Regions from separate parts of the Paenibacillus sp. OAS669 genome, predicted to be linked through region 1. Evidence: a T-box and tRNA genes for the amino acid it is inferred to sense, from the RefSeq annotation. Region 1 holds a T-box; the other holds one or more tRNA genes.
The links. The T-box of region 1 lies ahead of GGC63_RS21350 (glutamate--tRNA ligase family protein). A T-box ahead of a tRNA ligase gene usually reads a tRNA of that ligase, here a tRNA-Glu.

Region 1 (16,113 bases):
ATCCGCTCGACCATGACCTCGCCAAACAGACGCTCGACATCCGCCGAGCTTACATATCCCGCTTTTTCCTGAAGCGCATTGGCTGTACCGACCGCGGTCGCATAAGCGATGCGTTCCTCCACCGGGAGCCCGCGCGCCGTACCGATCGCCATCCCGGCCACGTAGGCGTCACCGCAGCCGACGGTATTCACCACCTCGATTTTCGGTGCCTTGGCCCGGAATACTCCGCCTTCAATGGAAGAAACGGAGCCCTTCGACCCTAAGGACACAGTAACCGCTGCAATACCCTTATCGTGTAAAGCAGCCATAGGGGCCTTCAGCGAATACTCCAGACTAGCTGCATCGTGACTCAGATTAAGCTCCAGCTGTGACCCGAGAAGCTGAAGCACTTCATCCTCGTTAGGCTTTATGAAATAGGGAGACGCCGCAGCACCGTTTTGAAGCGCAGCGCCGCTCGTATCCAGAAAGGCCAGCGCTCCCGCCTTTTTGACCAGGGCGATCAGCTCAGCGTAATAATCGGCCGGTACACCTTGAGGAAGACTGCCGCTGAAGCAGACGATTCTGGAACGGGAGGCTAACCGCACTACCGCAGCCGCTAATCGCTCCATCGCTTCCTGAGGAATCACAGGACCGCCTTCCAGCACTTCCGTCGAGGTTCCCTTTTCTTCATCTATCATATTCAGACAAAGCCGCGATTCTCCCTCTATCTGTACGAAATCGTTGCCAATCCCCTGCTTGGCGAGTGCCGTGCGAATCCATTCGCCATTATGCCCGCCTACAAACCCGGCGGCCGTCACCGGGTAACCCAGCTGATGAATCACCCGTGCTACATTGATACCTTTGCCTCCCGGCTCTGCAAACATCCGCTGCGCTCTCGAAACCCGTCCCAAAGGAAAGGAGGACATATAATAGGTTTTATCAATCGCGGCGTTCAGCGTGACTGTTGTTATCATCTGCTTCCTCTCCTAAGCGCGCCAATCCTGTGCTTTTCCGATGCATCCTACCATTCTCATTTTTTCAATGGCAGCCGCTTTGACCGCTTTCTTGGCAGGGATCATATATTTGCGCGGATCGTTTTCGTCGGGATTTTGGGCGAATACGCTCTTGATCGCATCCGAGAACACGATCCGGATTTCCGTAGCAATGTTCATTTTGGCCATTCCGAGGGATACGCTGCGTTTCACCTGCTCCTCGGGAATGCCGGAGCCGCCGTGCAGCACCAGCGGAACCGGAACCTTCTGGGCAATGCGCTGAATGCGGTCAAAATCGATTTTCGGCTCTCCTTTGTAGATCCCGTGCGCCGTACCGATAGCGGGTGCCAAGGTTTGGACACCGGTCAGCTCGACAAATCGGACACATTCCTCCGGGTCGGCCATTAAAGCTTCATGCTCGGCTACGACGATATCATCCTCGACGCCACCGACTTTGCCTAATTCCGCCTCGACATTAATGCCCGCAGCCTTCGCAATTTCAACCACACGCAGGGTTTGTCTCACATTCTCTTCAAAAGGATGCATAGAGGCATCAATCATGACCGAGGTGTAGCCCGCACGAATACATTGCACCAGCACATCAAACTCGGTGCAGTGATCCAAATGCAGCGCGATCGGCACGCTGGCCCGATCTGCGGCGGTTCTGGCCGCTGCCGCAATATAATCGGCTCCCAAGTGCTTCACCGTACCGACGGTGGATTGCAATATTAACGGAGATTGCGTCTCTTCTGCCGCTTCAACTACGGCCTGCAGCATTTCCAGGGTATGAACGTTAAAAGCACCAACGGCATAACCGTTCGCTCTCGCTGCTTCCAACAGGGGTGTCGACGATACTAATGGCATAGGGGTTTGACCTCCAATTAAATAATAACGACCTGAGTCAGGTTGCGCGGCTCATCCGGATTCACATTGCGTTTCAAGGCTGTGTAATAGCCCAAATACTGAAGTGTCGGCAAATACAGGACGCTGCGCGCATCATCCGACAGGGTTTCTCCGCCGATTTCAACTACCGCATCGGCAAACGCCGTATCCTCACCCTGCTTCGCCGTAAGCAGAAGGACGAATGCACCGTATGCCTGCATTTCTTGAGCTACCTTGAGCTCGTAAGAGCGAGCTTTTTCCGAAACCATCACGCATACCAGAGTTCCCGGCTCGACAACGGATTTTGGACCATGGCGGAACTCCAGCGTTCCGTATGCTTCCGTCCATACGTAGGACATTTCCTTAATTTTCAGGCAGGCTTCCAAAGCGATACCGTAGCTGGTTCCCATGCCGAGATAGATGAATTTATTGAAAGAGTTCTCCTTCAGCAGCGTTTGAACGAAGGAATCTGCTTTGGGGACCAGAGCCGCATCGAGTGCGATCACCTGCTCCATTTCGCGGACCAAATTCTCCTGGCCGGATGCTTTGGCAATAGCGGCCTGCATCATAAATGTCATGCTCATGAAGGATTTCGTCATAACCGTGCTTGTTTCTTTCCCTAGCAGGGATATGAGACATTCGGCAAGCTGCGCCATTTTGCTGTTCTCATAGCATGTAATGCCGGCCACCGTAATGTAAGAAAGGTCTTTGACCGAATCCAGGGCAAGAATAACTTCTGTCGATTCGCCAGAGCGGGAAACGCCGATAACCAAATAATTGCGGTGTGCGGGAGCTGTTTGCTCACGGAATAAGAACAATTCGGAAGACGGATAAGCCGTCGAACTTTTGCCAAGCCAGGAACGGCAGGTAGAAGCCATTGATAAAGCTTGGTAGTAGGAAGAACCGGAACCTATAAAAATAATTTCGTCAAACTGTGGGTTCAGCAAATACTTATCGATCCAGTCCTGCTGCTTGCCAAGTTGATCCCATGCTGCTTGTAATGCTTCCGCTTGAGCGCTTATTTCCGGATACGTATATTGACCGAAAGTCGTCATTTTATTACCCCTCTCATCTTAATAATGAAATTTTAAATCATATTTTTGATTTTTTCAATCATTTTATTAAAATTATCTTCATCAGCATAAGAACACCCGGTTTCAGTGCGGGTCGGGTTCTATCGCGGCAAGCAGAAGACATTGGCTAAATTCAGTCCGCTCATGCATAATAAAAAGAACACCAGACCCTTACCAGGAGGCATCTATCTTTTGAGACATCTTCTTCCGTGGCTGCTGGCGCGAGCCTTGCTAATCTGTTTACTATGCGCCGGAGGGTTCGGCTTGGTCGCCGCACTCATCAGCGATCACAGAATCGCGCAATTTGACCAGACGGTCATATCCTACGTTCAGGGGCTGGAATCTCCTGCTTTGACACCGGTCATGCTATCCTTCAGCTTCATTGGAGCAGGAGCCCCGGCAACCGTTCTTACCGTCCTTATCTCCATTTATTTATACGTCGTACTAGGACACCGCAGGGAGCTGGTCTTTTTCCTTACGCTGCTGCTGAGCTCCTGGGTGCTGAACGAGCTGCTGAAGCTGCTCTTTCACCGGGCTCGACCGATAATCCACCGCATAGCGGAAGCAACCGGCTACAGCTTTCCGAGCGGCCATTCCATGGCTGCCTTTACGCTGTACGGCGCGTTGTCCTTCCTCCTATGGAGACATATCCCTACCCCGTGGGGCAGATTCCTGCTGGTACTCGGGAGCGCCGTCATGATCGTTATGATCGGGGTTAGCCGGATTTATTTGGGCGTACATTATCCAAGCGATGTTATCGGCGGTTATTTGGCCAGCGGGTCGCTGCTTGCCTTAAGTATATGGCTGTTTCAACGGATTCAAGAGCGCTCATCAAGACGCTCCATAGATTAAACCACGTTAAAGAGCCTTTCAAAAATTAGCCTGCAAGGAGGTACACATATGGCTTTCGGTATAACAAGAGATGAACTGAACGATTGGAAGAGACGCGTGGCTGAAGGCCAAATTGCATTTTTGACCCATTATTGGTATGAACCCCGCTTTCCGGAAATCAAGACCGTGACCAAGGTAGGCTGCTCCGATTTGGCGGAATTGAGAAGCTGGTGCATCAAAAACGGATTGAACCCGGATTATATTCATCATCGTGACGAGTATCCTCATTATGATCTTATCGGCAGCAAGCAAAAAGACATCTTAATTCAGGAGCAGCTCTCGGAGCATATCCGCCGATTCGGTATTTAAGTCGTTTTGATCACCTGCGATTTTCATCATTCTGTATGATAAAAAAGACAACTCCCGATGCAGCTGCTCATGCAACTGAAAAGAGAGTTGTCTTCTTTATTTTCCCTTAGTCTCTGCTATCGTCAACGAACAAATACCGGAGACCCGTTTTTTCAGAGATGATTTATTTAAGCAGGATATCGACATGGCCATCAGTACGGCCTATCACAAGGGTATCCGCCATTTGAACAAAAAGACCATTCTCAACAACTCCGGGAATCATATTCAATGTATGATTCAGCTTGTTGGCGTCCTGTATGCTCTCAAAGTGGCAATCCGCTATATAGTTCCCGTTATCCGTAATCAACGGGGTATTATTTGCCATTCGCAAAGCAGGCTTGCAGCCCAAAGAATTAATCTGCTTACAAGTCATTTCCCAGCCGAACGGCACAATTTCAACCGGTAGCGGGAATCGGCCTAAATTCGTCACGAATTTGGTTTCGTCCATCACAATAACGAGCCGCTTGGAGACGGAGGCGACCATTTTCTCACGTAATAAGGCGCCTCCGCCGCCTTTTATCAGCTCAAAATTCGGATTCGCTTCATCAGCGCCGTCAACGGTCAAATCTATTTGATCGACAGAAGACAGATCTGCTATAGGAATCCCTAACTCAATGGCCAGCTTTTCAGTGCTTTTAGAGGTGGGTACCCCTTTAATATCCAGCCCGTGCTTCACCAGCTCGCCTAGCTTTAGAATAGACCAGTACACGGTCGAACCGGTACCAAGCCCTACAAGCATTCCATCTGTGACATATTCAACGGCTTTTTCGCCCGCAAGCTGTTTGGCGTTCATAGGAATCCTCCAAATAATTAGGTTCTATTTTCACTATACTACGGAGAACCGGGGCTTGAAAAATAAAACCGTTTCATCCTTCGTTTTAAACGGAGCTTTCTTAGTATGATTTTCTTCTAACCGGAAAATGAATCTACGTTCTAACGGACTGCCAAAAAAAGCGGAGCCCTTTTCCTGCTAATGCAGATAAGGACCCCGCTCTATTATTATTGATAATCTTTTGCCTTCTTCACCAGCTCGTCATAGGCGGCCTCCGGCGTTGTCTTACCGAACATAACCTTCTCGCCGATATCCTTGAAATCCTTGGCCGTATAGTTGCTCCAGCCCTTGGCGCCTGGATTGAACGGCTGCGCGTCCGGCGATACGCTCTTGATGAGCTCGATCTGCAGCTTGTCTGCGGCCGTCAGCTTAGGGGTCAAATAGTCCAAAATCTTTTTGGATACGGGCACTCCCCTCGTCGTAGTCAATATATCCGCCGCTTCTTTATCGTTAATAAACCAATCGATGAATTTCTTGGACTCTTCCACATACTTGGAATCCGCGCTAATGGACCAGAACATGGAAGGCTTCAGCCAGCCGCTGGACTGAGTCCCTTTAGGCTGTGTCACCAGCGTATAAGTGTCCGGCTTCACGCCGTCATAGCCCGGGAATAACGCGGCAAAGCTGCGCTTCATCAGGACCGTGTCGTTGTTCATCAAATCCAGCTTCGCATCGGACTCCTTGTCCGTGCTTGCGATTTCAGCCGGCGGAACCACGCCTTCTTTTCTCAGCTCCGTATATTTATTGACATAGGACAAATAGGTTTCCTTGTCTATGTTAAATTTGCCGTCCGCTGTAATCGGATATCCTTTGCCTTGGCTGATCTGGTAAGCCGAATACATCGTATAGTCCGAGGTATAATCCATCAGCACATACTTGTCTTTATCAAGCTTCGCTTTGGCATCCTTTCCGAATTGAAAATATTGCTCCCATGTCCACCCGTTGGCAGGCGGCTTGATGCCCAGCTTATCAACCGTATTTTTGTTGAACACCATTCCCGTTGCGTTGTTTCCTAATGGAATCGCATACAATTTGTCTTTATATTTGCCGGAGTCTAGCAGCGATTTGTCTACATCCCCGGTTTCAATTCCTTTCGAAAGATCCGCAAGCTGATTTCTTCCTGCATATTCGGCAAGCCAGGCCGGGTCCATTTGAATAATGTCAGGGGCGTTCTTCGCAGCAGCCTGAGTCGCCAATTTATCCGCATAGCCGTCAAATCCGGAAAACTCCGGCTCGAACGTGATATTGGGATGCTTTTTCGTGTAGGCGTCGAGCGCCTTTAATGTTGCGTCATGTCTAGCCTGCGAGCCCCACCAAACTATGCGCAGCTTGATCGGCTTGCTGTCCGTTCCCGCAGGAGCCGCTCCTGTACTGCCGCCCGGTTTGCTGTCCGTTGCCGCACCGCACCCCGAGACACCTACCGCAATTAGTGCCGCTAATGACATCAAACCCCAGGATTGCATCTGCTTTTTCATATACCATGTCCCCTTCCCGTCTTCAGCAGGTTATATCTCACAAGTATCATTATATAAACGACAGGAAGCCAGAAAAATGAGAGTAATGAACACATTTCTATCACTTTTCATCACAATGGCTTTTTTCCGACCTCGCTCGGATTCATGCCATAATATTTTTTGAAGATGGAACTGAAATAAGGGACGTTTTTGTAGCCGACCTTCTCGGAAATCTCGTATATCATCAGCTTTCCTTCTATCAGAAGCGCCCTGGCCTTCTCCATTCTTACCCGGATCACATAGTTGGTGAACGTTTCCCCGGTGGCCTTTTTAAAAATTTGATTCAAATAGTTGCGGGATAAATACAGCTGCTTGGACAAGTCCTCCAGATTGATGTCTTCGGCATAGCGGCTGTGAGCATAATGAATCATAAAGTCGACGGCATCCTTATGGCGGGAGTTCTCCGTCCAGCCCCGGCTCGATACGATAATCCGGATTTTGCCCTTCAGCCATTGCTCCAGCTCATCGGCCGTTCCGATTCCCGCTATTTCCTCGGTTACCGGGCTTGCCTCAAACAATTCGTCCAGCACGATGCCCGTGTTGTATAGGGAATACGCGAATATCGTCCACAGCTCCTTGCACAAATACTGCACATAAGCGGGCGTCAGTCCCTGCATGTCCTTCAGCTGGCGGACATAGCCTTCAATAATCCGGTCCGTCGTTTCTTCCTTGGAGTAGACGATGGCCTCCGCCAGCTCCTGATAAAACTTCACCGGCCGGATACCAATCTCCCTGCCGCCGGAATAGCTATCCATGGGCTGCTTCGCAGAGATCGTCTGCCTGAGAAGGTCCAGAAATGCCTCTTCGGTAGAATTCGCCATTTCCTTCCAGCTGTGTTTCAATCCCCCAAAGCCTATCCTTACTTCCAGCTTGAGGTATTCCCTGATGCACTGCCTGATTCTTTCTCCGATGCTGCGCAGCTTAAGAAGCGCTTCTTCCGCCGCGGTCTCCGGCATCACATGACATACAATAGCGGCATGATGGCTGTGCAGCTCGACGAATTCGGCTTCCGGCCATTCCTCGGCGAGCAGCTCCCTAATAATGTTCGCTACCGCAAAGCGGAACAAGCTCCAGTCGGTCAGTGAGACATTGGATATCCTTAGGGTGCTCATCAGCTCGATTCCTATGACAACATGGTTACGGTGAGTCCAATAGGCTTTATCCGACAGCCTCAGGCTCTCATCGGCCAGCTCGCGGTCGAACGTGCCTGTTACGACAGACTTGAGCCATTCCTTCTGCACAAACGGCTCGTACAGCCTCAATCTCCGCCTGATTTCCTCCTGCTCCAGCTTCTTCCATTCCTTGGCTTCCAGCTCCTTAATGACCCTCTCCATCACCGTACGAAGCTCTGCGACCGTGATCGGCTTGGATAGATAGTCGGTAACCTGCAAGCGCAAGGCTTGACGGGCATATTGGAAATCGGAATAGCCGCTCAATATAAGAATTTCTCCGGCGAATTGCTCGTTCCGCAGCTGCTCGATCATCTCCAGGCCGTTCATGACGGGCATATAAATATCCGTGATGACAATATCGGGTTTGGCTGCTCTGATGGCGGCCAAGCCTTCTTCACCGTCCATCGCCTCCCCGACCCATTCCGCATCCAGCTGCTCCCATGGGATCGCTTTACGCATCCCTTCGAGCACTTGAAAATCATCATCCACAATGAGAACCTTCCACATCGTATCTCTCCACCTCTTCCTGCCGATTCATCGTTATAGGCAGTATTATGGTTACCCTCGTCCCTTCCTGCTCTCTGTTTTCAAGCTTGACCCCGTACGGGGCTCCCCAAAAGGCGTCTATTCGGTCCTTAACGTTCCTTATTCCGTAGCCGCCTGTTTTTCTTTTCTTCCGGGTATTCCAATCGTCCCTCAGGCCGGCGCCGTTATCCTCTATCCGAAATTCTACATGCTGATCCCTGAGCAAGCCATATATGGCAATATGGCCGGATCGCCTTCCGTGAAAGCCGTGAATAATGGCGTTCTCAATAAATGGCTGCAGCGTCATACGGGGAATAAGAAGTGACTTAACCTCCTCATCTACATGGATGGTATAAGATAACCGTTCTCCCCAGCGTACCTTCTGAATTTGCAAATAACAATCGGCATGCAGCAGCTCATCCGTCACGGGAATCATCGTTTCCCCGTTGGACAGTCCGATGCGGAACATCTTGCCCATCAGGGATAAAATCTCGCTTATTTTCTCCTGGCCGGATTCGATGGCGAGCCAGTTCAGCTGATCCAGTGTATTGTATAAGAAGTGCGGATTGATCATGGCCTGCAGCGCATGAATCTCCGCCTCCCGCTGCCGTTTATGCTGCTCCTTCAACGATTCCAGCAGCTCCTCGATCCGCTCCATTTGCCTTCGGTAGCCGTTAAACATATTGCCGAATTCATTGGTATAATCCGTCGGCAAATTCGATATGGACGTGCTCGCAGGCACACCTCCCATAACGGCAAGCAGGTGACGGATCGGCTTCGTGAACTGCCGGGATAAAAATAAAGTAAAGAACGAGGCGATAAAAATAGCCGATAACCCTACCGTAATCAAAACATACGCCAGCCGGACGCTTCCCGTCACGATGCTGCTCCAAGGCGTCGTCTCAACAAGCATCCAATCGGAACGGGTCTTGTTCCAGACGAGCAGCACATCCTCCCTTCCTTCCGCCGCCGGAAGGCGGACACTGCCGGATTTGTTCCTCTCCGCCCGGATCGAAGCGAGCTCCGATTCGCTTAATACCGGATTACCGATGGACGATATCGTCTTGCCTCCCGCGTCCAGCAGGATCCGGCTTCGCCCCTCGGTCTCGCCGCGCACGAGCTGCTCAATGGCCGAGGCCTTGATATTAAGCACAAGCAGTCCGTAATATTTGCCGGAGTTGTTGTACACCTTGCGGGCAAAGCCGATAAAATGCTGAGGTCCCGTATTCGTCTGTATCATATGATCGGCGATCCAGGTGAAGTCATTCTTTTGGATTTCCGGGTACCAGCTTTCTTCCTTGATGCCGCGAAGATCAAGAAACCGGACAGGCGCTTGAGAGTCGGTCAGCTCCGGCGTATCCGTATACAAATATATTGACTGCACCATGGTCGTACTATACGTAATATTGGCAAGCATATTGAGCAGGTCCTTCTTGCGCCGGAGCCTCTCGAAGGAATCCTTCTCCAGAGGATCGAAGCCTATCGTATCGATATTACGGGACGCGGCCAGGGACATTTGTTCAATGGACCTCAGCTGGATATCGAGCTGCTTATTCAGCTCTCCCAGCAAATCCTGCTGATAGAACGACGTATTCTCTGCGAGCTCCCGTGAGGTGAAGCTGTAGCTGATCCAGGTGAAAATAAGCAGCAGCGCGGTAATAAAAACAGCAAAGCTGCTAAAAAACAGACGGTCTATTCGCACTTTCTTAAACAGATTCAGAACGGTCAACTCCCTCATGCGGCATCTGTTTTATTCTATTTAGCTCTTTCGGCCAGCCTGATAGAAAACGCTATCATAAAGGAAGCAAAAAAGCTGCCACCATGTGCAGCTTAATTCAATGTATGAAGCTGGGTAGACCTATTTTACCCTTTCACTGCACCGGACGCAATGCCCTCTACAAAGTGCTTTTGGGCCATGAAAAAAAGAACGACCGAAGGAAGGATGGACACGAGAGACATCGCGAGCAGCTGTCCCCAAGGCAGTGCGGACTGGCTGTCGACAAACAGCTTCAGGGCCAGACCTACCGTGTATTTATCCAACGAATTGATGTAAAGCAGCTGACCGAAGAAATCGTCCCAATTCCATAAAAAGCAGTAAATCATTACTGTGACGAGAGCGGGCTTGGTCAGCGGCATCACGATGCGCCAATAAATGCCGAACCAGCTGCAGCCGTCCATTTTGGCCGATTCGTCAAGCTCCTTGGGCAATGCGCGGATAAACTGGACCAGCAGGAAAATAAAGAACGGTCCGCCAATCCCCCCTGCTAATGCATGCGGGACATAAAACGGCAAGTACGAATTGACCCATCCCCATGTATTAAACATAATGTACTGGGGAACCAGCGTTACCTGGGTGGGGAGCATCAGCGTGACAAGCAGGATGCTGAACCAGAAGTTTTTTAACGGAAAATCCAGCCTGGCGAAGCCAAAAGCAACCAAGCTGCACGATAGAACGGAGGTAACGAGCACTCCGATAATCAGTTCAAAGGTATTCACATAAAATTGCGTAAACGTGAATTTTGGAATCGCCGTCCAGCCTTCCGTAAAGTTGCTCCACAGCCATTCCTTCGGAAACAGCGAAGGCGAGCTCATTTCCGCATTGGATTTAAAGGCAGCCCCTACCCACCATAGAATGGGGTACACCATGATCAGACTGAATATTACTAGTAGGACATGTGATTGAAGAGAACGACGCAATGTGCTGTTCATTATTTTTTCCCCGCTTCCGTCTCATAAAATACCCAGTATCGGGATGAGGCAAAAATGATGGCTGTAGCTAAGCCGATAATAACAAGCAGGATCCAAGCCAGAGCCGAGGCATACCCCATGTCATATCGCGAAAAGGCACGGTCATATAGGTAAAGTGCATACATATAGGTCGAGTTCACAGGACCGCCTTTCGTAATAATAAAAGCCTGAGTGAACATCTGAAACGATCCGATCGTCTGCAGCACCAGATTAAACAGCAAAACCGGTGACAGCATAGGCAGCGTAATGCGGAAAAACTGCCTTATCTTGGAGGCCCCGTCTACCGCGGACGCTTCATATAATTCTGTCGGGACCTGCTTCAAGCCGGCAAGGAAGATGACCATCGACGAACCGAACTGCCATACAACGAGCAGAATTAACGTACCCAATGCCGTACCCGGCGTGCTGATCCAGCTGATTCCTTTGATTCCGAACACGCTTAACAGCTTATTGATGAAGCCGTCGATGCCCCAAATATTTTTCCATAAGACCGCTACGGCTATGCTGCTTCCAATGAGCGACGGCAAATAAATCAACGTGCGGTATATCGAAATCCCTTTAATCTTCTTGTTAAGCAGTATGGCGACCATAAGCGCCGTAAACAGCTTGACCGGTACGGACAGGACAACGAATAGGAGCGTCACCTTAAGCGATTGGCGAAACGTATCGTCATCGGCAAATATACGTTCGTAGTTTCTCGTCCCTACCCATTCCGGGACATCCAGCAGCGTGAATTTGGTGAAAGAGTAATAGACGGATTGCGCCATCGGCCACAGCGTGAGGAGCAGGAAGCCTAGCAACCAAGGAGAAATGAATAAATATCCGGCTATCGGGGATTCCCACCGGCCCTTGGTCTTGAAGGGTTTACGTCTGTGCGGAAGTTGCCGGCCAGGAGAATGTGTTGTTTGAGTATTCATAGCAGCTCACCCCTTATACATAAAATAACTCCATTTCATACCTCCAAGTATAAAAGAGCTATCCGGCTGCGAAAATGAGAGGAATGAACACTTCTTTTACAAAATCGAACAATATCATTCAGCTTGCTTAAAGCAAACAAAAAAGCTGCCGGTATCTCCCAGCAGCCCTTTATCATCAATAATATACGCCCAGGATTCGAGCGATATACGCTTCTACAGTCTTCGTTTACCAACGATGAATTTTTTGTTTCCTTTTTTCTTTACTACCGGCACATGCTTATAGCTGCGAACCATGCCGCCTTTGCACAATGGGCAGGGTGGATGCTCTTCGGTCACGAACTCTTTGCGAATCCAGGCTTTGCACGCCGCGTCTTTACATTTCCAAATTTCAACCTGCTGTAATTCCGTTTCCTGAGTTTGTTCTTCTGTAGTAGTTGTTGTCGTTGGCATTTTGAATCCTTTTCTCCCTGTAATCATTCGATTTATAGCTTATTTATTATTATACAGATAAGGAAGTTTATCAACCCCATACGGGAAATTTAAATGCGATCATTTTGTGTCTGTAGTCCTATCCACAGCGTCTTATTCCGAAACTCTTCCTCTTGTCCCAGTTCTCTTCCAAACCATTCCGGAGGCTGGAACGAATAAGCCGCGCTCTCGTCGGCAAATTCCACCTCTACCACAAGCAGATCGATCTGCTTATACTCATCGATTTCGTACCTATGTCCCTGATGCTCGACGGTAGTGCGGACCTTTTCCAACGGAACGAGCTGCGTATTGCCCAGAAGCTGACGGTATATCTCCTCGGATATAGGATATTCGATCTCTTGGCGTACCATGCCATGCCCTGATTTGAACGTATGAGTGAATGTCGACGTTCCGTCGTGATCAACCAGCTGCCTTACCCGTATCTCTTCTTTATCCGAAAAAGCCAAATACGTCTGGTAAATATGTTGGGTGGATATCAGCTTCAACTCCTTGTTCTGCAAAATGGCTTCAGGAAAAGACTCCAATAAATATTTCTTTTCAATTTCAGTTCCCATGAATCCTACTCCTCTTTTCCTGATTCCGATTGGGACAAGACCGAACCGCGTTCCTCACCCTGCCGGGCGTTCCTAAAACACTTTCTTCCTTCGGCCGGGATCTTCTATTCCTATCCGCAGGCTTCGAATGGTCTTGCCCCCATCGGGATCTTCATTATAGTGCACAATAAGATAAAATCTTCCCCATACAAAATATGGGGGATTGCTGCGGCTTTGCTTAAAGGAAAACGCCTTGGCCTGCTGCTCCAGCTTATCGGCGGAATCACCTGCCCGAATTCCAAGGATGGAGTAATGCGGATTGTCGGTTTCCATCGTCGTGACCTTGTCCCTGTACCGGTCCCCATCCGGGAATTCAACCCTGATCTGCTTATCGGCATACTGCAAGGCATAGCCGCCGAAGCCTTGCTCCAAGGATGCCGTACTTCCCATCCGCTTCTCCACGTCCGCCCTGGACATAAGCAGCTGAAGGCCGTCCGCATCGATTTGCTTATTGATCTTCTCTAAATCGGAAGGTCTTAGCACGAGATACACTGTCAATGCGACAGCAAGGCACACCGCCAATCCCCCTATCAAGAACACTAATGGAGCCCGGCTTCCCTTACTCATTTCCATCCTCATTAGCAAAAAAACGGAAACGCCTGCGTACTCTGTCCTCGCCCATAACCTGCATAATATCATACAGATCGGGTGTTTGAGTCCGATGGGTCATCGCCAGCCTTAAAACCATCGCAACATCCCCAACATGGCCTTTAAAGCATTCCGGCTGCTTCTTGTATGTTTTCGCATCCTGGGCAAAGCCGTACTGCTCCGCCACCCGCTTCATTTTGCCGAACCAAGCTTCCCTCTCATCCCCAGGATTATACAAGGCCAGATCGGTATAGCGAATTATGCGGTCGAAGGCGCCAGGAGATTTCAAACGGATAACGAACGGCCGGCCTTTGGCCAGCTCCTCCTTGACTTGTTCCGGCGTGAAGCTGCGGTGAACCGCCCATTTGCCGTAATACCCGGTCATTTCGTTACGGGACTGCTGAGTGCTCCGAATGTCCTGCAGGACATCTTCATCGCAGAAGCAAGGATAGGCAAGATCCCTTTCGACAAGGTCCTTTATAAACACCTGATACAACTCAGCCCGGGCGCTCTGTCGATACGGTCCGTACTCTCCCATTTCTTCACCGGAGGCCGTAACTCCTTCATCATAGCGAATTCCGAAATAGTCTAAGGCTTCCATGATTCGTTCGAGACTTCCTTCGACCTCGCGCTTCTTGTCTGTATCTTCTATCCGAAGGTAAAAAACACCTCCGCTCTGGTGCGCCAGCCTCTCGGAGATAAAGGTAGCGTACAAGCCGCCTATCGTCAAGAAGCCGGTAGGGCTCGGCGCGAATCTTGTGACCATAGCCTCCGGCTGCAGCTTCCTTCGGTCATACCGGTCAATAATATCTTGAGGCTTGAGATGCACATGGGGGAATAATAGAGCAGATAGCTGTGATTGCTGCATGCTTCATCTTCCTTTCCTAGATCTTCTGATAGACGCCAAAAATAGCCTTTCATCCACTAAGGACGAAAGGCCAAGCTTCCGTGGTACCACCTATATTGGTTGCAAAGCAACCCGCTTACCAGCGCTCTCAGACAGCCGGGCGCTTCTTCTGTAACGGGAAGACCCGCCGGACTTACTCCACGTCTTTCAGTCCGATCCTCCAAGGCTTCTTTCGTCAGCATCGAATACCCAATTTCCACCGGCATGGGCTCTCTGACATTCGAGCGGCTCACTACTCTTCCTCTTCATCGTTGTTTCAATATTCTGAAAATATTAATTCAAAATACCATACTCCTTTGACATCGTCAACTCTATGGACTCCTATCTTTTCAAATTTATTCCCATAAACTTTTTATACAGTATGGGATATACCTATAAATAATTTATATTTGACATTTTTCCATTAATATGTTATGATTAATTTTTATGTTGATTTTATACCCCTTTTGCCGTATGATACAAAATGATTACGGAAACAGGAGGGATCATCATGCAGGAAAGCACTATGCTCTACATGTTACCATTGTCCGCCGAAGTTATGGGAACAACGGACTGGGTCTATCCCACACTCTTGAGAGATGGAGATTCGGCCATGCTGGTGGATACTGGCTACCCCCGGCAGATGAAGGCGTTACAGGAAGCTTTGGCTCAAGCCGGTATCACTCCCGATAAGCTGACGGCTATCCTCATTACCCACCAGGATTTGGATCATATCGGCAATTTGCCGGAATTGGTACAAGCATCAGGCCCATCCGTCGAGGTTATAGCTCACGAGCTTGAGAAGCCTTACATTCAAGGCGACCGCAGACTCATCAAAATAACGGATGAAGCCATCGCCCGAATCGACAGCCTGCCAAAGGAAGTGCCGTTGGAATGGCGGCAGGGCTTGAAGGCTATATTAGTAAATCCCCCCAAAGCTAACGTGGGCCGTACGGTTGTGGACGGGGAAAAGCTGCCTTATGGCGGCGGCATTATTGTCATTGGTACACCGGGTCACACCCCGGGTCATATCAGCCTCTATCATGAGCCAACCCGGACATTGATTGCCGGTGACGCCCTGGTGGTGGCAGAAGGCGAGCTATACGGCCCTTCACCCGAACAGACCCACGATATGGAACAAGCCATTCAGTCCTTAGGCAAGCTCAAGGATTACGACATTGAAACCGTAATTTGCTATCATGGCGGGAGATATATGGGAGACGCGAATCGGCGTATCGCCGAGCTGGCAAGCTCTCTATTGACTGCTCTCCCTGACCAACCGTAACCGAGAAAGCCTGACGCTTGCGTTCCTCCCGCCCCCTTATGTTATAATGCGCAGATATCGGTATTGTTGGAGGGCACAAGTATGAAAATATATATTGTTATTGCTATGCGTGAAGAACAAATGGATAATGTCTTCGTCGGAACGGACGAAGAACAGGCTTTAGCTTTGACGACGGCGGATTTCGACGACTGCGACGCCCTGTTCCTGGAGGTATGGGAGGACGGCGGCAAAATTGACGATTACCGGCTGCAATAAGCCTGGTTCTACTTGTGAGAAAGAGCCCTGCTGGGCTCTTTCTCATTTTTATATAAATGGTGTCTCACCCCGAAGCACTTGAATCCGCTTCGAAGTTCAATCCCCGCGTGCAGCATTCCTTTTACATTCTGCTCGGAGTCGGCA
Region 2 (16,113 bases), on a different contig from region 1:
CTCGGACGAGCCGTCGATTTTCTCGATGCTCCCGTAACCGGCAGCAAGCCTGCAGCGGAAAGCGGTACGCTTGTCTTCATGATCGGCGGCGAGCAGGCTGTTCTGGAGCGGCAGTGTCCCGTATTTGAAGCCATGGGCTCCAAAATCGTCTACATGGGTCCTACCGGCTCCGGCTCTTACGCCAAGCTGGCGCATAATACGATGGTCGGCATTAACGCGCTCGGGCTGGTCGAAGGCCTATCCATCGTGACCAAGGCGGGCCTGGATGCAGAGCAGTTTCTGCAAATCGTATTTGCAGGCAGCGGCAACAGCAAGCAGGCAGAGCTCAAGGGCGGCAAAATCATCAACCGCGACTTCAGCAATCAGTTCTCGCTTCAGCTGATGCTCAAGGATTTGCTGCTGGCTAACGAGGTCACCAACCGCTTCCAGATGCCGTCTCCAATGCTCAAGGCAGCGGCAGGCATATTCCAGATGGGGCTCAGCAAAGGGCTCGGCGATGCTGATCTGTGTTCCGTAGCTCAAGTCTACGAGGACTGGATGCAGCAGCAGATCGGCAAGGCTTCCCCCGTGGTGGAGGAACGCCGCAGATCAAGCCGGGTGCAGCTGAACATTCCTTTGCATCTATCCGTTCATCAGTGGGAGCAGGAAGGCGCCTTTACCGGTCAAACGATCCCGGGTATCCTGTACGACTTGTCCGAGAACGGACTGCAAATCATCTCCCAGTTCCCGCTGGCCGAGGATATGTTTGTCGTCATTCACTTCCCTAAGGAGGCCGTTCTGCCGCCGGTAACCGGGCGAGTCATCCGCATCGAGAGTGACAATAACGGCTCCTTCCGCTACGGCTGCCTGCTCTCCGGACTGGCTCCTTTTGACAGGCTGCAGCTGGAGACCTATATTGCCAGCCACCTGAATCAACAATAAGAGCTTGGCTCCGTCAGGTTACGATGTGAACCACCAAAGCTTTTTTCATCCATTGGCGCTCCCCTAAGGATGCAAGCTTTTCTCGACAATAGGAAAGTCCTTCACTACGATCATGCTTTAGTGAATTAAACCTCCTGCCGGGAGAAAAAATACCCTGCTGCTATGCATCCTCCTTGGAGTTGCTTGGCGGCAGGGTATTTCTCATTCCATCATCAGTTACAGCTGCCTGGACTACTCTGCAATATAAGAGCAGCAATAGTCAGTCGGTGTTTTCACCTGCAGCTTGAACTTCGAATTCGCAGGAACGGTGAACTCCCCTGTGCCTTGGATATGAAGCCATTCGCTTGCTCCTGGAAGCAGAACCTCCAGCTCGCCGGCTTGGATCTCCATGATTTCCTTGGCATCCGTTCCGAATTCGTACTCCCCTGGAAGCATAACCCCCAGCGTCTTCTTCGTTCCATCAGCGAACAATACTGTACGACTGGTTACTTTGCCATCGAAGTAAAAGTTCGCATTTTTCAATACGGTCACATTCTCGAATTGGGACATGGTTCGCTTATCTCCTTTGGAAGCAAGACCGGGCTGATCAGCCCGGTCTACTGGTATTCTTTTATTTCAAAAGCTGCTTCACGCGGGCAACTACGTTCTCCACGGTAAAGCCGTATTCTTTAATAACTACAGGACCTGGTGCAGAAGCTCCGAAACGGTCGATGCCAAGAACGCTGCCTTGCTCGCCTACATAACGCTCCCAGCCGAAGGAATGACCCATCTCCACTGCAAGACGAGCTTTCACTTCCGGCAAAATAACGGAGTCCTTGTATTCTTGGGATTGCTTGTCGAACAGCTCCCAGCTTGGCATGCTGATAACGCGAACTTGTACGCCTTCTTCAGCCAATTGCTTCTGGGCAGCTACTGCAAGCTGTACTTCCGTACCAGTAGCGATAATTTGCGCTTGAGGTTTGCCGTTAGCCGCATCGGACAGAACGTACGCACCAAGGCTCAAGCTAGCTGTCGCTTGCTCAGTGCCTTCCAGTTTAGGAGCAGCTTGGCGGGAGAAGATGAGAGCTACAGGGCCTTTTTTGTTCTCAACCGCATAGCGCCATGCTGCAGCCGTCTCGTCGCCGTCTGCCGGACGAATCACGGTAACGCCAGGAATGACGCGCAAAGCAGCCAATTGCTCGATTGGCTCATGAGTAGGGCCGTCTTCGCCGACACCGATACTGTCATGAGTAAATACATAAATAGCAGGTACACCCATAATGGCTGCCAAGCGAACAGCCGGACGCAAGTAGTCGGAGAAGACGAAGAACGTACCGCCGAATACTTTCAGACCGCCATGCAGCAGCATACCGTTCACTGCAGCGCCCATACCGAACTCACGCACGCCGAAGTAGATGTTTTGTCCGCTGTAATCTTTGTGTGTCATCACACCAAGATCTTTCATATGCGTCATGGTAGAGGACTCCAGGTCCGCAGAGCCGCCTACGAGAGATTTTACGTTCTTAGCGATAGCATTCAGCACGATACCGGAAGCGGTACGAGTTCCCTTTTCCGCAGGAGCGGCAGCAGGAATGTCTTTATCCCAGCCTTCAGGAAGGTCGCCGTTAACGGCTGTTTCGAACTGCTTGGCAAGCTCAGGATATGCCTTAGCGTACTCAGCAAACATTTGCTGCCATGCAGCATTCGTTTCGATACCTTTTTGCTTTACAGCAGCAAAGTGAGAGCGTACTTCTTCAGGCACGTAGAAGTGTTGATCCTCAGGCCAGCCGTAAGCTTTCTTGGTTAGAGCCACTTCGTCTACGCCAAGCGGAGAACCGTGAGGACCAACGTGACCGCCTTTACCTGCTTTGTTCGGGCTGCCGTAGCCGATGACGGTTTTTACTTCGATCAGCGTAGGACGCTCGTCTTTTTTAGCTTCCTGGATTGCTTTGTCGATCGCGTTCAGATCGTTGCCGTCTTCAACGCGAAGCACTTGCCAGCCATAGCCTTCAAAGCGTTTGGTGGCACTCTCGGAGAAGGACAGGCTCAGCTCGCCATCCAGGGAAATGTCGTTCGAATCATACAATACGACCAATTTGCCCAGCTTCATATGTCCTGCAAGCGAAGCAGATTCGGAAGAGATCCCTTCCATCAAGTCTCCGTCGCCGCAAATTACAAAGGTATAGTGGTCAATGATATTGAATTTATCTTTATTGTAAACCGAAGCCAGATGTGCCTCAGCGATAGCCATACCTACTGCCATACCAAAGCCTTGTCCCAATGGACCTGTTGTTGCGTCAACACCTGGGGTATGTCCAACTTCAGGGTGACCCGGGGTTTTACTTCCCCACATACGGAACTGCTTCAGCTCTTCCATAGGCAGATCATAACCGCTAAGATGAAGCAAGCTGTACAGCAGCATGGAGCCATGGCCGGCGGACAGAACGAAACGGTCGCGGTTAATCCAGGTCGGATTGTCCGGATTATGGTTCATTACTTTCGCAAACAGCTCATAACCCATAGGCGCTGCGCCCATCGGCATTCCCGGATGCCCGGATTTTGCTTTCTCGATGGCATCGATGGATAGTGTACGGATCGTGTCAATGGACAATTGCTCGATCGTTTTATTCATTACTGTCATGAAAAAAAACCTCCTACTTATTTTAGTGAAAGCGGCAATTCCGGACGCTGCTCGGCATAATCGGCAGAATGTACGGAAATGAACGCCATTGTTAACGTGTGCATGATCAATTGCACGGAAACTCACTGGCACCATTTTACCATTGTCCGTATCGGTTTGCCAGCTTAAACCTGAATTAGATAGAAAAAATTCATACGGAAATTGTGACGGACACTAGAGGAATTTGTTTAATACTGGCGAATATGTTGTATTCGTGGATGAATGAATCCTGTTTACTTGGAGTGGTAGAAGTTAATTATGGATCTGTTATTGGAGCTTGACAAGACGCGTCAAACCTATCGGAAGATGCTGAATTTAAACTGGGTTACCATCCTGTTCACCGTGGTTCTGGAATATCTGATTCACCACTTGGATCCATCAGGAGACGAGAAATCGATCTTAAGCCCGCTGGTCCTCCAGGCGATCGGTTAGCAGCCGTGACCGGTACGTCGGAGATGCTTTACAGGTATCGCAAATTACAAAGCGATGATTTAATGATTATTACCGGCATCATCTTCGCCTCATCGATCATCTATTTGAACCCTAACATCGGCATTGTACCTGCAATCTACATTTTTCCCATCCTAACATCCGTACTATCCTTCAACAAGAAGCGAATTGTGATAGCCCTTTCCTTGATACTCATTTGTTTTGCCGCCATGTATGCCATCACTCCCGAGCTGCGTATCTCCATGAAGCCTATCCATATTATCGGTACTTTATTTTTGTACATCGGCGTCACGATCATTGCCATGAACATTTCGAATAGCGGCATTGAGCTGCTGAACAATCTGAAGAACGCGACCGAGACGAAGCAGGAGCTGCTGGTCAAGACGATTATTATGGACAAGCTGTCCAAGATGGATGCATTGACCGATTTGTACAACCATAAGACCTTCCACGAGTACTTGGAAAAGCTGATTGAGCAGAACGAACGGAATCATCTGTCGCTCCAGCTGGCTATTATCGATATCGATAATTTCAAAAAAATTAACGATACGTACGGTCATTGGGTAGGTGACATTATGCTGCAGCGGGTGGCCAACATCATTAAGGAGACCGTTACGCCGAATGATTTCGTGGCGCGTTATGGGGGTGAGGAATTCGCGGTTATCTTCACGGAGAAAACGATGGAGCAATCGTTCCGCATTGCCGAACAAATCCGCCATAAGCTGTCCGTCACGCTGCAGCCCGAGCTCGACTCCCAAGCGGTTACCCTAAGCATCGGGCTTCACGATTACAAGACAGGCGAAGGCAAGGAAGCGCTCTTCAAGGGTGCTGACACCTCGCTCTACTCCGCCAAGCGAACCGGCAAAAATAAAACGGTCATTCAGGCGCTCATCGGCGACCATAAAGGTGCTTGAGCGGCGGCTTGGAGGCAAAATATCCGCACAAGGCGGGGCGCAATTTATACACGCTGCATTTGAAAGAAAAGAGACTGAGCGTCATGGGAATGACGGCTTCAGTCTCTTTCGATTTCTATTAATTAAATACAACGGTTTTGTTGCCGTGAATGATCACTCGATCTTCAACATGCCAGGATACGGCACGCGCAAGAACGATCCGCTCGATATGGCGGCCGATGCGCTTAAGGTCATCTACGTTATGGCGATGGCTTACACGCTGCACGTCCTGCTCGATGATCGGGCCTCCGTCCAGCTCTTCCGTTACATAGTGTGCGGTAGCGCCGATAATTTTCACGCCGCGGTTATAGGCCTGTGCATAAGGCTTGCCGCCCACAAACGCCGGAAGGAACGAATGATGGATATTGATGATCCGGTTAGGGAAATGCTCGATAAACTTCGGCGTAATGATCTGCATATACCGGGCCAGAACAACCGCATCCACCTTGCCCACCACAAGCTCCAGCTGCCGGCGCTCGGCCTCTGCCTTCGTTGTCGGTGTCACCGGAATGTGGTGATAAGGAATATCGAACGATTCCACAAGGCTCCGCATGTCATCATGGTTACTGATAACCATGGCAATATCGGCTTCCAGATCTCCCGCCTGCCACTGCCACAAGAGCTCCAGCAAAGCGTGATCCTCCTTCGATACGAACACGGCTAGACGCTTCTTGCGGCTGGCGCGGGTAATGCTCCACTGCATCTGAAACTGCTCCGCAACCGCTGCAAAATCCTCTTTGAGCTTCTCTCTGCGGTCGTCCAGATTATCCAGGTCGAACTCGATGCGGATGAAGAACATGCCGCCTTCCGGGTCCATTGTATATTGGTCCGATTGTACGATATTCGCACCTTGTTCATGTAAAAAGCGGGATACCGCCGCAACGATTCCCGGCTGATCCGGGCAGGAAACTAACATTCTGGCGCGGTTTTTCAAATCATCCCGCTGGGCTTTTGGCAAAACATTCGGTGTCATGATACAAACTACTCCTTCATTATTTCAATATTTCCGTTACAGCTGAAATACCTTTTGACCTGCAAACCACGCCGTCAAGCGCTGGTTAATTTGCTCTTCCGATAACTCCGGCAGCACGCGATGCTCGGCAACCAGATCGTACAGGCGCTCCATCGGCTCGCGGCCGTCCTCTTTTTTGGCTTTGGCATCCGTTTTGAGCACTTCCCATACATTCAGTACATAATCGCGCGGATTGATGTCCTGCTTGTTGAAGAAATGCGCCAGCCGTTCAACATCCTCCAGGAAATTGGAGCCGAACCGCTGCTCGACCGTACCGCTCAGCAGAGCGATCTCCGCTTCGTACATCGGACGCTGCAGCTTGTCCTCTTTCCCGATCCATGGGGTTTCCAGAATCAGCGGCAAATGAGTCAGCTTCTCATGATGAACTACATTGTTCATCGCCTCAAACCCGATCCAGCCGGCTCCGACAGTAGCATGACGGTCTTTGCCTGCGCCTTTCGGATTTTTGCTGTCGTTCAAGTGAACGACTTTGATCCGGTCAAGTCCGACCACTTTATCAAAATGCTCCAGCACCCCGTCCAGATCATTGATAATGTCGTAGCCTGCGTCATGAACGTGGCAGGTGTCCAGGCAGACAGATAATCTATCATTATTCTCTACCTTGTCAATGATGGCGGCGAGCTCTTCAAAGCTGCGGCCCATTTCCGTTCCTTTGCCCGCCATCGTCTCCAGGGCGATTTGCACGTTCGTATCCTGAACCCCGGCCAGCACCTCGTTCAATCCTTGAGCGATCCGTGCGATCCCGTATTCCGCATCCTTGTCTGTGTAAGCTCCGGGATGAAGCACAATTTGCTTCACGCCCAAATAATCCGTCCGGCGAATCTCCTCCTGCAAAAAACGAACCGCCAGCTCGTAGGTATCATCCTTATAAGAGCCCAGATTAATAATATAAGGGGCATGAACGATGATCTCTCCGATGCCATGCTTGTCCATCAAGGCTTTGCCTTCATCAATATATTGCGATTCTATCGGCTTACGGCGCGTATTTTGAGGCGCACCTGTGTATATCATGAATGTAGATGATCCGTAAGAGACAGCTTCCTCCGCGGCATTCAGCAGCCCTTTGTCTGAAAACGATACGTGAGAACCGATTTTTACCATCGTATTCCTCATCTCCTTTTTTTCGCACTCACTCTATTTTACTAGGATTGACTCTTATCCACAAGGCTACTTTTGGATATCGCCAAAGTAAGGTATAATAAGGATGAGGTGACAATAATCATGAATTCGGGTTTTATGTATTTTATCTTCTTCTGGGTTTTTGTGCTTCTCTTCTTTATGTCGATAGGCGGCTATTTTATGTTCCGCAAGTTTCTGAAGGTGCTGCCTAAGGCGGACGGCAAGTCCAAGCTGGATTGGCAAAACCATTATGTCGAAGCCTCCCGCCACCTATGGACAGACGAAGCCAAAGACTTTCTTAATATGCTGGTCGATCCTGTGCCGGCCCCGTTCCGGGACATTGCCCGTCATTCCATTGCCGCCAAAATCGGGGAGGTCGCTCTGGAGGACAAAGCCGACCGGATTACGCAGGAGCATTGTCTCCGCGGCTATATTCTGGCCACTCCGAGACGCGATTACAAAAGCTTAACCTCTTATCTCGACAAAAAACAAATCGACTATAGCGCATTAAAGCATCTTCTTCAATGATACAGCAAAGGCTCCCGCCAGATGGCGGAAGCCTTTTTTTCGTTGCTATGGATGGATGACCTCGGAATGAGGTCTTCTTACTTCTTCTTGCCGGGCTTAACAGGCTCCGGCTTCTCCTTATCCAGCTTCACCGTCAAGGTGACCGGAGTACCTGCGATTTTCAATGGATTCGGCTTCAGCTGGGTTGTGCGGAAGCCTACCAGCTTGACTCCTTCCACCGATATCGTTTTGGGCAGCTCCTTCTGCGTCAGATGAGCAATTTGTCCGTCAAGAATGAGGTACAAATCGACCTCATCGTCCGTTTTCATATCGACGGTCAAATATCGATTGTCCTTAGGCAAAATAGCCGCTTCAATCTCGCCGTTCTTTAGATTTTTTTGCAGCACGCCTTTATCGTCGAAGTAATCGCGAACATTGACGATAGAATCATTCGACCAGCTTGCCCCGTTATTGCCGCCGATAATGGATCCCCCTGTATCCCAGTCCGGATACAAAGCCGACGTGTCAGGGTTGTAAATGCCGGAATTGGGGCCGCTGCCCGCTCCGGTTGAGCCTCCCGAGCCGGAACCTTCCAGTTCAATCGTGGAATAGTCGCCCAGCCAGTAGTTTTTGCTTAAATAATTGTATATCCGGTTTAAAATCGTTACCGCCTCGGCACGGGTAACCTTATCCATCGGACGGAAATACCCCAGCTCATTGGCCGTCATGATGCCGGAAACCTGTAAGCTTGCCAGGCTGCTCGCCTGGGCATTGGAGAAAGCATCCGTACCGAAGGTGCAGTCGCTCTTTCCTGTTCCCATCATGAGTATGGGCAGGACGCTGTTCGTCTGCAGCAAGGCCATGCCGGATGCGTCCAGGCGGCCGTCCGATTTGGCGGCATCGTCATACTTCGATTTCTCCTCGAACATTTTGATCGGAATATCTTTATATTCCGATACTACGGAGCATACGTCATTCGGGCTCATGCGCCGATCGATCATCCTCGTGTCAAAGAAGGAGTACAGCATATCCGCAAGCTGGAGCCGTGTCAGCTGGGCATCCGGGTGAAAGGTTAGCTCCCCCGTATTCGTTAATCCGAACACGCCCCAGTTAAACGTTTGGTTGTAAATCTCCGAAATCGGCTTATACGCCCAATGCTGCGGAGATACGTCGGAAAACCCTTCAAGCTTTTGCAATCCTGTTGCATATAAATTAGGCCGGTATTTGTCGAACAAACGGTATACCATGGTTGTCCATTCGGCTTTGCTGATCGTTTGGTTCGGCTTGAATGTTCCGTCCGGATATCCGGTCAATACTTGCTTTTGCGCCATCAAATAAATGGAATTGATAGCCCAGCCGTTTGCTTGCGCGCTGACATCGCTGAATTGAACCTCTGCCTTGGCCGGCATCGGGGGCAATGCAAGCCCTATCACCGTCAACCATAACAAGCAAGTATAGCGGAAGCCTCGTTTCTTTTTCATTGCATACCCTCCAATCCTCTCTACTTAATATCGGTTTTTCCCGCCTTTTTTGTTAATCCATAGAAAAAAAGAAAAGACGGCCCCAAAGAGCCGTCACGTTCCAAGTCATGATGATAATTTCCGTTGAAGCCAATCCAAGATGAGCGACCGCGTCTATGGTTGGTTTATGCCTTTCAGACTTTTAAATCGAGACTTTGTCCCAAATAGGGATGCTGAGCCGCAGCGAAGCCCTGCAACAGCGCATTCACCTGCTCTGTCTGCATATCGGCCGATTTTTTCAACACGGCAATCCCTACGGTTTGCTTTAATGCGCTTGCGCTCAGTGCCATGGATGCCGAGCCTATACTTCCTACGTCCATTGTTCGCGGCCCCCTTTCCGTTCGATTTGGACACGATAGCATCCTCTTCTATTATCGGATACTAAAGTCCTAATCTTTAGAAACGGTTTGCTTTCCGTTTGCGGAAAACAAGTCGAGCCAAACCGATTACGAGCGCTGCCAGCACTACGCCGATAGAATCCACCATCACGTCAATAGCGTGGCCGGTTCTCCCCGGAACGAAGGTTTGATGCCATTCATCCGAAGCTGCGTACAAAATCGAGAAGACTGCGCCTATACCAATAGAAGGAAAAGGCTTGTACGGCCTCGACAGCAAGGTCATCACGCTAAAAAAGCAGAGGATCGCAAACTCCGTGACATGACCGCCCTTACGGATAAAAAATTCGATAAAATCATACGGCTTCGTCCAGGTGACCAAGCCTCCGTCGTAATAAAACTCCACGTGAGGAATCCAATGAAGCAACGTTTCATAGGGAAGCCACTCGGCCAGCAGCGGGCGAATATCCTGCTCTGCATAGGTTTGGGCCGATTTGACAAATATAAGCACGACCCAAAAGCAGGTTAGCGCCAGCCACACCCAAAATGTCCACCGCTTTGCAACTCGAATATGAATCACTCCTATCCGCAAATAAAATAGGTTTGGTTGTTCATATGCGGGGAAAGAACCCCCCCACAAAGTCGGGCCATGGTTACGAAGCTGATTAGGTACATTGCGGAAGCCCCGAGATGAAAATCAATTGTTTACATTAAAAAAAACCCTTGTTTCCAAGGGATTGTATCGTTCGGATAATAATGCGGTTGAGAGGACTCGAACCTCCACGAGCGTACGCCCACCACCCCCTCAAGATGGCGTGTCTGCCATTCCACCACAACCGCAAGTTAATACTATGAGGGATAAAACATGAGCCATGAAGGACTCGAACCTTCGACACCCTGATTAAAAGTCAGGTGCTCTACCAACTGAGCTAATGGCTCTAATCAAGGCATGCTATTCAATTCGATAACCTTCGAAAAGAATGGTGACCCGTAGGGGATTCGAACCCCTGTTACCTCCGTGAAAGGGAGGTGTCTTAACCCCTTGACCAACGGGCCTCGTTATGCATGTTCTTGGTTGCCTTTTTGACGACAAAAGTTATTATATCTGAATGTCTCGAAATTGACAAGCCTTTTCTTAAAATAATATTTTCGTCTTCAAAAGAATTGTATGATATGCTTTGTACAACGAGGTGAACGTAAAAATGATGATCGTACGCTGTCCGGGTACGGATCATGTGTCGGAGGAAGCCATCCGGCCCTTAGCCCCGCATGAGACCGTCTGGATTCATTTGTCCAAGCCGGATCCCGCCGAAGTCAAGCGCGTACTTGTAGAGATGTTCCACTGCCACCCTCTCGCCGTGGAGGATGCCATCAAGCTGAATCAACGGCCCAAGATGGACCGGTATAAGGACCATATCTTTCTTACTTTTTTCGCTATTACCGATAAACGATTGGCTCCTGTGGAGATCGGCATTATCATAGGCGCTAATTATATCGTGACCATATGCAAAAAGCAGCTTAAACTGTTCGAACTGCTGCGGCAGCAATTATTAGCTGTGAAAGAGCTCGCTGATCATCCGGGAGATATTCTGCACCGTTTGCTCGATCTGTGCGTAGATGAATATACCGAAATCACGAATCGGATCGAAGATCAAATGGACGAGCTGGAGCGCAAAATATTCGAGAATCCTTATCTCAAGGTGTCTCATGAGGTGTTTCACCTAAAACGGGCGATGCACCTGTTTCGGCGTATCGCTCTGGAGGAAAGAGCCATCGTGGGATCGATCAGCCACCAGACGTTTCCTTATACCCGTCAGGAAACCGACGCTTATTTCGTCGATATCTGCGACCATATCTCACGGGTGCTGGATTCCCTGGACATGTTCAAGGAATCGTTTACGGCTCTGCTTGAGCTTCAAGTGAATATGAAATCGGACCGGATGAACCAAATCATCAAGACGCTGACGATCGTCAGCTCCATCTTTCTACCGCTGACCTTCATCGCGGGGGTGTACGGCATGAATTTCAAAAATATCCCCGAGCTAAGCTGGGATTGGGGCTACGCCTATGTCTGGGGAGTCATGATTGGGGTCAGCCTGCTCTTGTGGCTCGTTTTTAAGTGGAAACGATGGATTTAAGGAATACAGGATTACTCAACATCCAGGAAACAGGTGATAGTGTTGCAGACATTTTTTTTCATCCTGCTGGGTTTTCTGGACGTTATAGCCACTCTCGCGCTCATGTTCAAAACGTTCCGGTGGCCCTTCTGGGAATATTGGCCCCAATTGACAATCATCGGGCTGGTATTATCGATCGTTTCTTATTTGAACCGGATGGTGCTGGATATCCCAAGCTATGATCTGGCCATCCAGTTTGTTTTATGTGTCCTTCTATTGAGATTTCTGGTTAAAGTCAGTCTTGTCCATGCCATTGATGTCTCTGCCATCGGGTATCTCGGCTTTAACGGTATCGTGCTGCTCGTCTATTTCGGCTTGCTGCGATCGGGAATCGTGACCGTTGATGACGGGCAGCAGTCCGCTAACTGGGGAACCTTCATCATCCAGGTATCCGGCGAGCTTGCTGCATTTTTGACGGCCTATCTTCTGTACTATTATCATTACGGCTTTTCCTTCATCATGAGGCCGCCGCATAATTTGTACTATACCCGTCAGTTATCGGGGTTCAAAAAAATAAAAGCCGTCGTCAACATGATTGGCATTCTAACCATCTTTGCCTCCGTGTACTGGATTATGAATTATCATGAATCCATCTACATTCTGCTGCTGATCATAGTGGTGTCTCTGGCCATACTCGTTTATTTGTCATATAAGCGGGATCTTCAGGATTGATAGCCGTTCTTTTTTCAATACGCGTGCGGCCTACAGGGTGGGTTTTGGAGCTATGGGTTTGCGGTCATGCGCAGTTCTACTCCATTGGGGAATGGATTGCAGGAAAGGATGCTTTTGCAACCTTCCCTACCCGGCAGGGGCTGGTCATGTACATGGTCAGAAAAAAGAAAGAACCGTCCAAACGGACGGTTCTTTCTTTTACGGAGAGAGAGGGATTCGAACCCTCGCACCGCTCACGCAGTCTAACCCCTTAGCAGAGGGTCCCCTTATAGCCACTTGGGTATCTCTCCAAAGCTATGGCTCCCCGAACAGGACTCGAACCTGTGACAACTCGATTAACAGTCGAGTGCTCTACCAACTGAGCTATCAGGGAATACATTTTTAAATTTATCATGAATTTTATTTGAAGTCAAGCGTATGCAATTTCAATTTCCCCCTGCATTTTCCACATGCATATTTGCGCGGATCCAGCTTTCTTTTGCGCAAATACTCCATCTTGCAAGCCGTGCAAACCAGCTTGTACCGGTACGGCTCACGCCGTTTGGCTGTGGGCAGGGATCTGCAGAACCGGGTTCCGCCTACCTGCTTCAGCAGCGCCTTAAAGTCCGCATCCCGGTGCTGGTATCCCCTGTTCAGCAAATGCAGATGATAATGGCATAGTTCATGCTTGATGATCTTCTCGACGTCTTCCTTCCCGAATTGCTCCAGCTGATGCGAGCTGATCTCAATATCATGGGACTTTATAAAATAGCGGCCTCCCGTCGAAGTCAGCCTGCGGTTGAATCGCGCTTGATGCAGAAACGGACGGCCGAACGATTCCAAAGAAATTTGCTCCACCCACTCCTGCAGCTGCTGGTCATTCACACTTGTCCACCCACGTTTCTTTCGCTATTCTCACTTGAATTGTAACCGCATCATAGGCTACACTGTCAAGTAGATAGTTTATCCATCGGATAGTTAGAGCAGCAAAAGCACGAGAGGAGTCCTTATTCATGTCCAAAATGAAATACGCCGTTCTGCAGCTGGGTACAGCCATCGAATTTGTCGAGCTGCCCGCTTCCCACATGTACCAATTAACGGCATTAAATTTACGTCTCCATAAAGAATTAGAAAAGCTGACCGCATCCAATGTGCCTTCCCTTCCTAAGGTTATTGCCGAATGCGACGGCTTGGATATCGTGAATCCGGAATACAAGCTACATCACGGTCTGGACTACATTAACCAGCTGGAGAAAGCCTTCTCCTCCATCAATGAACAAGCCTACCCGCTGATTTCCTTGCTGACCGAAATTCGCGCACTGCAGGCTCAGCTGGAACAGTGGTACGAGGACGAAGAAGAACTCGCCGATTAGGACCTGCACCTATCAGCCCACCCAGCCATATGCTATACCATAAGAACGAAGGCGCATAACGGAAGGGCGGGAAGGGGCTGATTCATATGCCGCAATGGCTTTGCAATCAATTAATGCGGGCATACTATAACAAGAATTTAAGACAAATCCGGTTGTTGAACGATTGCTGGTTTTTCTACCGAACGCGAAGGAGCGATTCGGAGGAATCCTCATCTTCACAACTTTAATAAAGCGAGTGTTTATCAATAAATAGAGCATAGCAAGGAGTTGCATCTCCGGCTATGCTCTATTTTTATGCAGCCCATAAAAGCTTCTGCTGGCTTTAAGGCCTATCCGGTTTAGCGTATTCCCTTCAAATTGATCGTAGAGGAAATCTCACCTTTTTGCTGGGCATTATAAAGCCCTGGAAAGAAGACACCGAGACGAAACCGTAGAAACTGGCTTTGTCCTCGGGCACGCTCTCCCCTACCGATGGAGGCTTCACATTACCATTAAGGCTTTTTCATGGTCAAGCTGACACGGCCCTTTTTCAAATCCACGCTCAACACCCATACGGTTACCGTGTCCCCGACAGACACCACATCCATCGGATGCTTCACATAAGAGTCGCTCAATTGGGAAATATGGACGAGACCGTCATTTTTGATGCCGATATCGACAAAAGCACCGAAGTCAATAACGTTGCGCACCGTGCCTTGAAGCTCCATGCCCGGCGCCAAATCCTCGATCTGCAGTACGTCCGTACGAAAGATCGGGGCTGGCAGCTCGTCCCGCGGGTCGCGTCCCGGGCGCTGGAGGCTGTCCAAAATGTCGCGCAGCGTAGGCACGCCGACCCCCAGCTTAACAGCCAGCTCCGCAGGCTCCACCTGCTGGAGCATGTCCTTGAGCTCCTGGGAGCCCAGCTGGGACAGCTTCAGCTTCAGCTCAGCGAACAGCTTGTCCACGACCTCGTAAGACTCCGGATGAATCGGCGTGTTATCCAGCGGATTCTTCCCGTCGCTGATACGAAGGAAACCGGCGCACTGCTCAAAGGCCTTCGCTCCCAAGCGCGGTACCTTTTGCAGCTGTGAGCGGCTCACGAACTTGCCGTTATCCTCGCGGTACTTCACGATATTTTTGGCTAACGTGCTGTTGATCCCCGATACATAAGAGAGCAAAGAAGGCGAGGCCGTATTTACATCCACTCCGACATGGTTAACGGCGGATTCAACGACGAACGTCAAGCTCTCGTCCAATCTTTTTTGCGTCACATCATGCTGGTATTGACCGACACCGATCGCCTTGGGCTCGATTTTGACCAGCTCGGCCAATGGATCCTGCAGGCGTCGGGCGATAGAGATAGCGCTCCGCTCCGCCACGTCAAGATCCGGGAATTCGGTCTGCGCCAGCTTGGAAGCCGAGTAGACGCTCGCACCCGCTTCGTTGACGATCAAATACTGCATGCGTCGCTCCTTGATCTCGCTGATCAGCTCGGCTACGAACTGCTCCGTCTCGCGCGATGCCGTACCGTTACCAATAACAATGAGCTCAACTCCGTAAGTCTCGATCAGCTTGCGGAACTTGGCCTTAGCCTCGGCTACTTTATTGTTAGGAGGGGTCGGATAGGTCACGGCAATCTCCAGCATCTTGCCCGTCTCGTCCACTACAGCAAGCTTGCAGCCTGTCCGGTAGGCCGGATCGACTCCCAGCACCACCTTCCCCTTCACGGGGGCTTGCAGCAGCAAATTACGCAAGTTTTCGGCGAATACCTGGATGGCCTTCTCCTCCGCCTTCTCCGTCATCTCGTTGCGAACCTCGCGCTCAATAGACGGCGCCAATAGCCGCTTATACGCGTCCTCAATAACCGCCTGGAGCGTGTCCCTCACGACGGAAGGCCCCTTGATCGTCCGGCGTCCGATATAATCGTGGATGCGGTCTGTTTGGACCTCCAGCGACACCTTAAGCACATCCTCCCGCTCCCCGCGGTTAATGGCCAGAATACGATGCGGAGGCAGCTTGCGGACCGGCTCCTGGTAGCTGTAATACATTTCATAGACGGATTCCTGCTCGGCATCCTTCGCCTCGGTTCTTACAATCCCTTGGTCATATGTATATTGGCGAATCCACGCGCGGATTTTGGCATCGTCGGCAAGCTGCTCCGCCAGAATATCCATCGCACCCTGCACAGCCTCATCCGCTGTCTTAACGCCCTTCTCTTCGCTGATGTACCTGCCCGCTTCCGCTTGGAGATCTCCCTGCCGCGGCTGGGACAGAATCCAGGCTGCCAGCGGCTCCAGGCCTTTCTCCTTCGCTACGCTTGCCCGGGTTTTCCGCTTCTGACGGTAAGGACGGTACAAATCCTCCAGCTCCTGCAGCTTGACGGATGCTTCGATAGATTGCTTCAGCTCGTCCGTCAGCTTGTCCTGCTCGGCAATA

Region 2: it encodes a tRNA-Glu, which carries the amino acid that the T-box ahead of GGC63_RS21350 (glutamate--tRNA ligase family protein) is inferred to sense. The anticodon was not compared.

What each region holds. Positions count from the first base shown of each region.
Region 1 is NZ_JADBDR010000010.1:51,663-67,775, reverse strand. It holds gene GGC63_RS21420 (1-phosphofructokinase family hexose kinase) at 1-953, opposite strand, end outside; gene fba (class II fructose-1,6-bisphosphate aldolase) at 966-1,835, opposite strand; gene GGC63_RS21410 (SIS domain-containing protein) at 1,853-2,908, opposite strand; gene GGC63_RS21405 (phosphatase PAP2 family protein) at 3,119-3,778, shown strand; gene GGC63_RS21400 (hypothetical protein) at 3,827-4,126, shown strand; gene rpiA (ribose-5-phosphate isomerase RpiA) at 4,290-4,958, opposite strand; gene GGC63_RS21390 (ABC transporter substrate-binding protein) at 5,165-6,472, opposite strand; gene GGC63_RS21385 (response regulator transcription factor) at 6,583-8,190, opposite strand; gene GGC63_RS21380 (sensor histidine kinase) at 8,165-9,946, opposite strand; gene GGC63_RS21375 (carbohydrate ABC transporter permease) at 10,072-10,917, opposite strand; gene GGC63_RS21370 (carbohydrate ABC transporter permease) at 10,917-11,873, opposite strand; gene GGC63_RS21365 (cold-inducible protein YdjO-related protein) at 12,087-12,323, opposite strand; gene GGC63_RS21360 (CYTH domain-containing protein) at 12,413-12,916, opposite strand; gene GGC63_RS21355 (hypothetical protein) at 12,989-13,522, opposite strand; gene GGC63_RS21350 (glutamate--tRNA ligase family protein) at 13,515-14,411, opposite strand; T-box leader at 14,467-14,708, opposite strand; gene GGC63_RS21345 (MBL fold metallo-hydrolase) at 14,941-15,714, shown strand; gene GGC63_RS21340 (hypothetical protein) at 15,796-15,969, shown strand; gene GGC63_RS21335 (arginine--tRNA ligase) at 16,091-16,113, opposite strand, start outside.
Region 2 is NZ_JADBDR010000013.1:97,863-113,975, forward strand. It holds gene GGC63_RS24705 (NAD(P)-binding domain-containing protein) at 1-921, shown strand, start outside; gene GGC63_RS24710 (pyrimidine/purine nucleoside phosphorylase) at 1,153-1,470, opposite strand; gene tkt (transketolase) at 1,532-3,541, opposite strand; gene GGC63_RS24720 (hypothetical protein) at 3,839-4,012, shown strand; gene GGC63_RS35220 (GGDEF domain-containing protein) at 4,018-4,944, shown strand; gene purU (formyltetrahydrofolate deformylase) at 5,063-5,956, opposite strand; gene GGC63_RS24735 (deoxyribonuclease IV) at 5,993-7,117, opposite strand; gene GGC63_RS24740 (DUF2621 family protein) at 7,238-7,663, shown strand; gene GGC63_RS24745 (S-layer homology domain-containing protein) at 7,741-9,123, opposite strand; gene GGC63_RS24750 (YjfB family protein) at 9,297-9,482, opposite strand; gene GGC63_RS24755 (VanZ family protein) at 9,559-10,038, opposite strand; tRNA gene GGC63_RS24760 (tRNA-Leu) at 10,255-10,337, opposite strand; tRNA gene GGC63_RS24765 (tRNA-Lys) at 10,364-10,436, opposite strand; tRNA gene GGC63_RS24770 (tRNA-Glu) at 10,479-10,553, opposite strand; gene corA (magnesium/cobalt transporter CorA) at 10,700-11,635, shown strand; gene GGC63_RS24780 (hypothetical protein) at 11,675-12,346, shown strand; tRNA gene GGC63_RS24785 (tRNA-Ser) at 12,548-12,636, opposite strand; tRNA gene GGC63_RS24790 (tRNA-Asn) at 12,644-12,719, opposite strand; gene GGC63_RS24795 (SprT family protein) at 12,746-13,210, opposite strand; gene GGC63_RS24800 (hydrolase/acyltransferase) at 13,339-13,698, shown strand; gene cmpA (cortex morphogenetic protein CmpA) at 13,785-13,925, shown strand; gene GGC63_RS24810 (Tex family protein) at 14,190-16,113, opposite strand, start outside.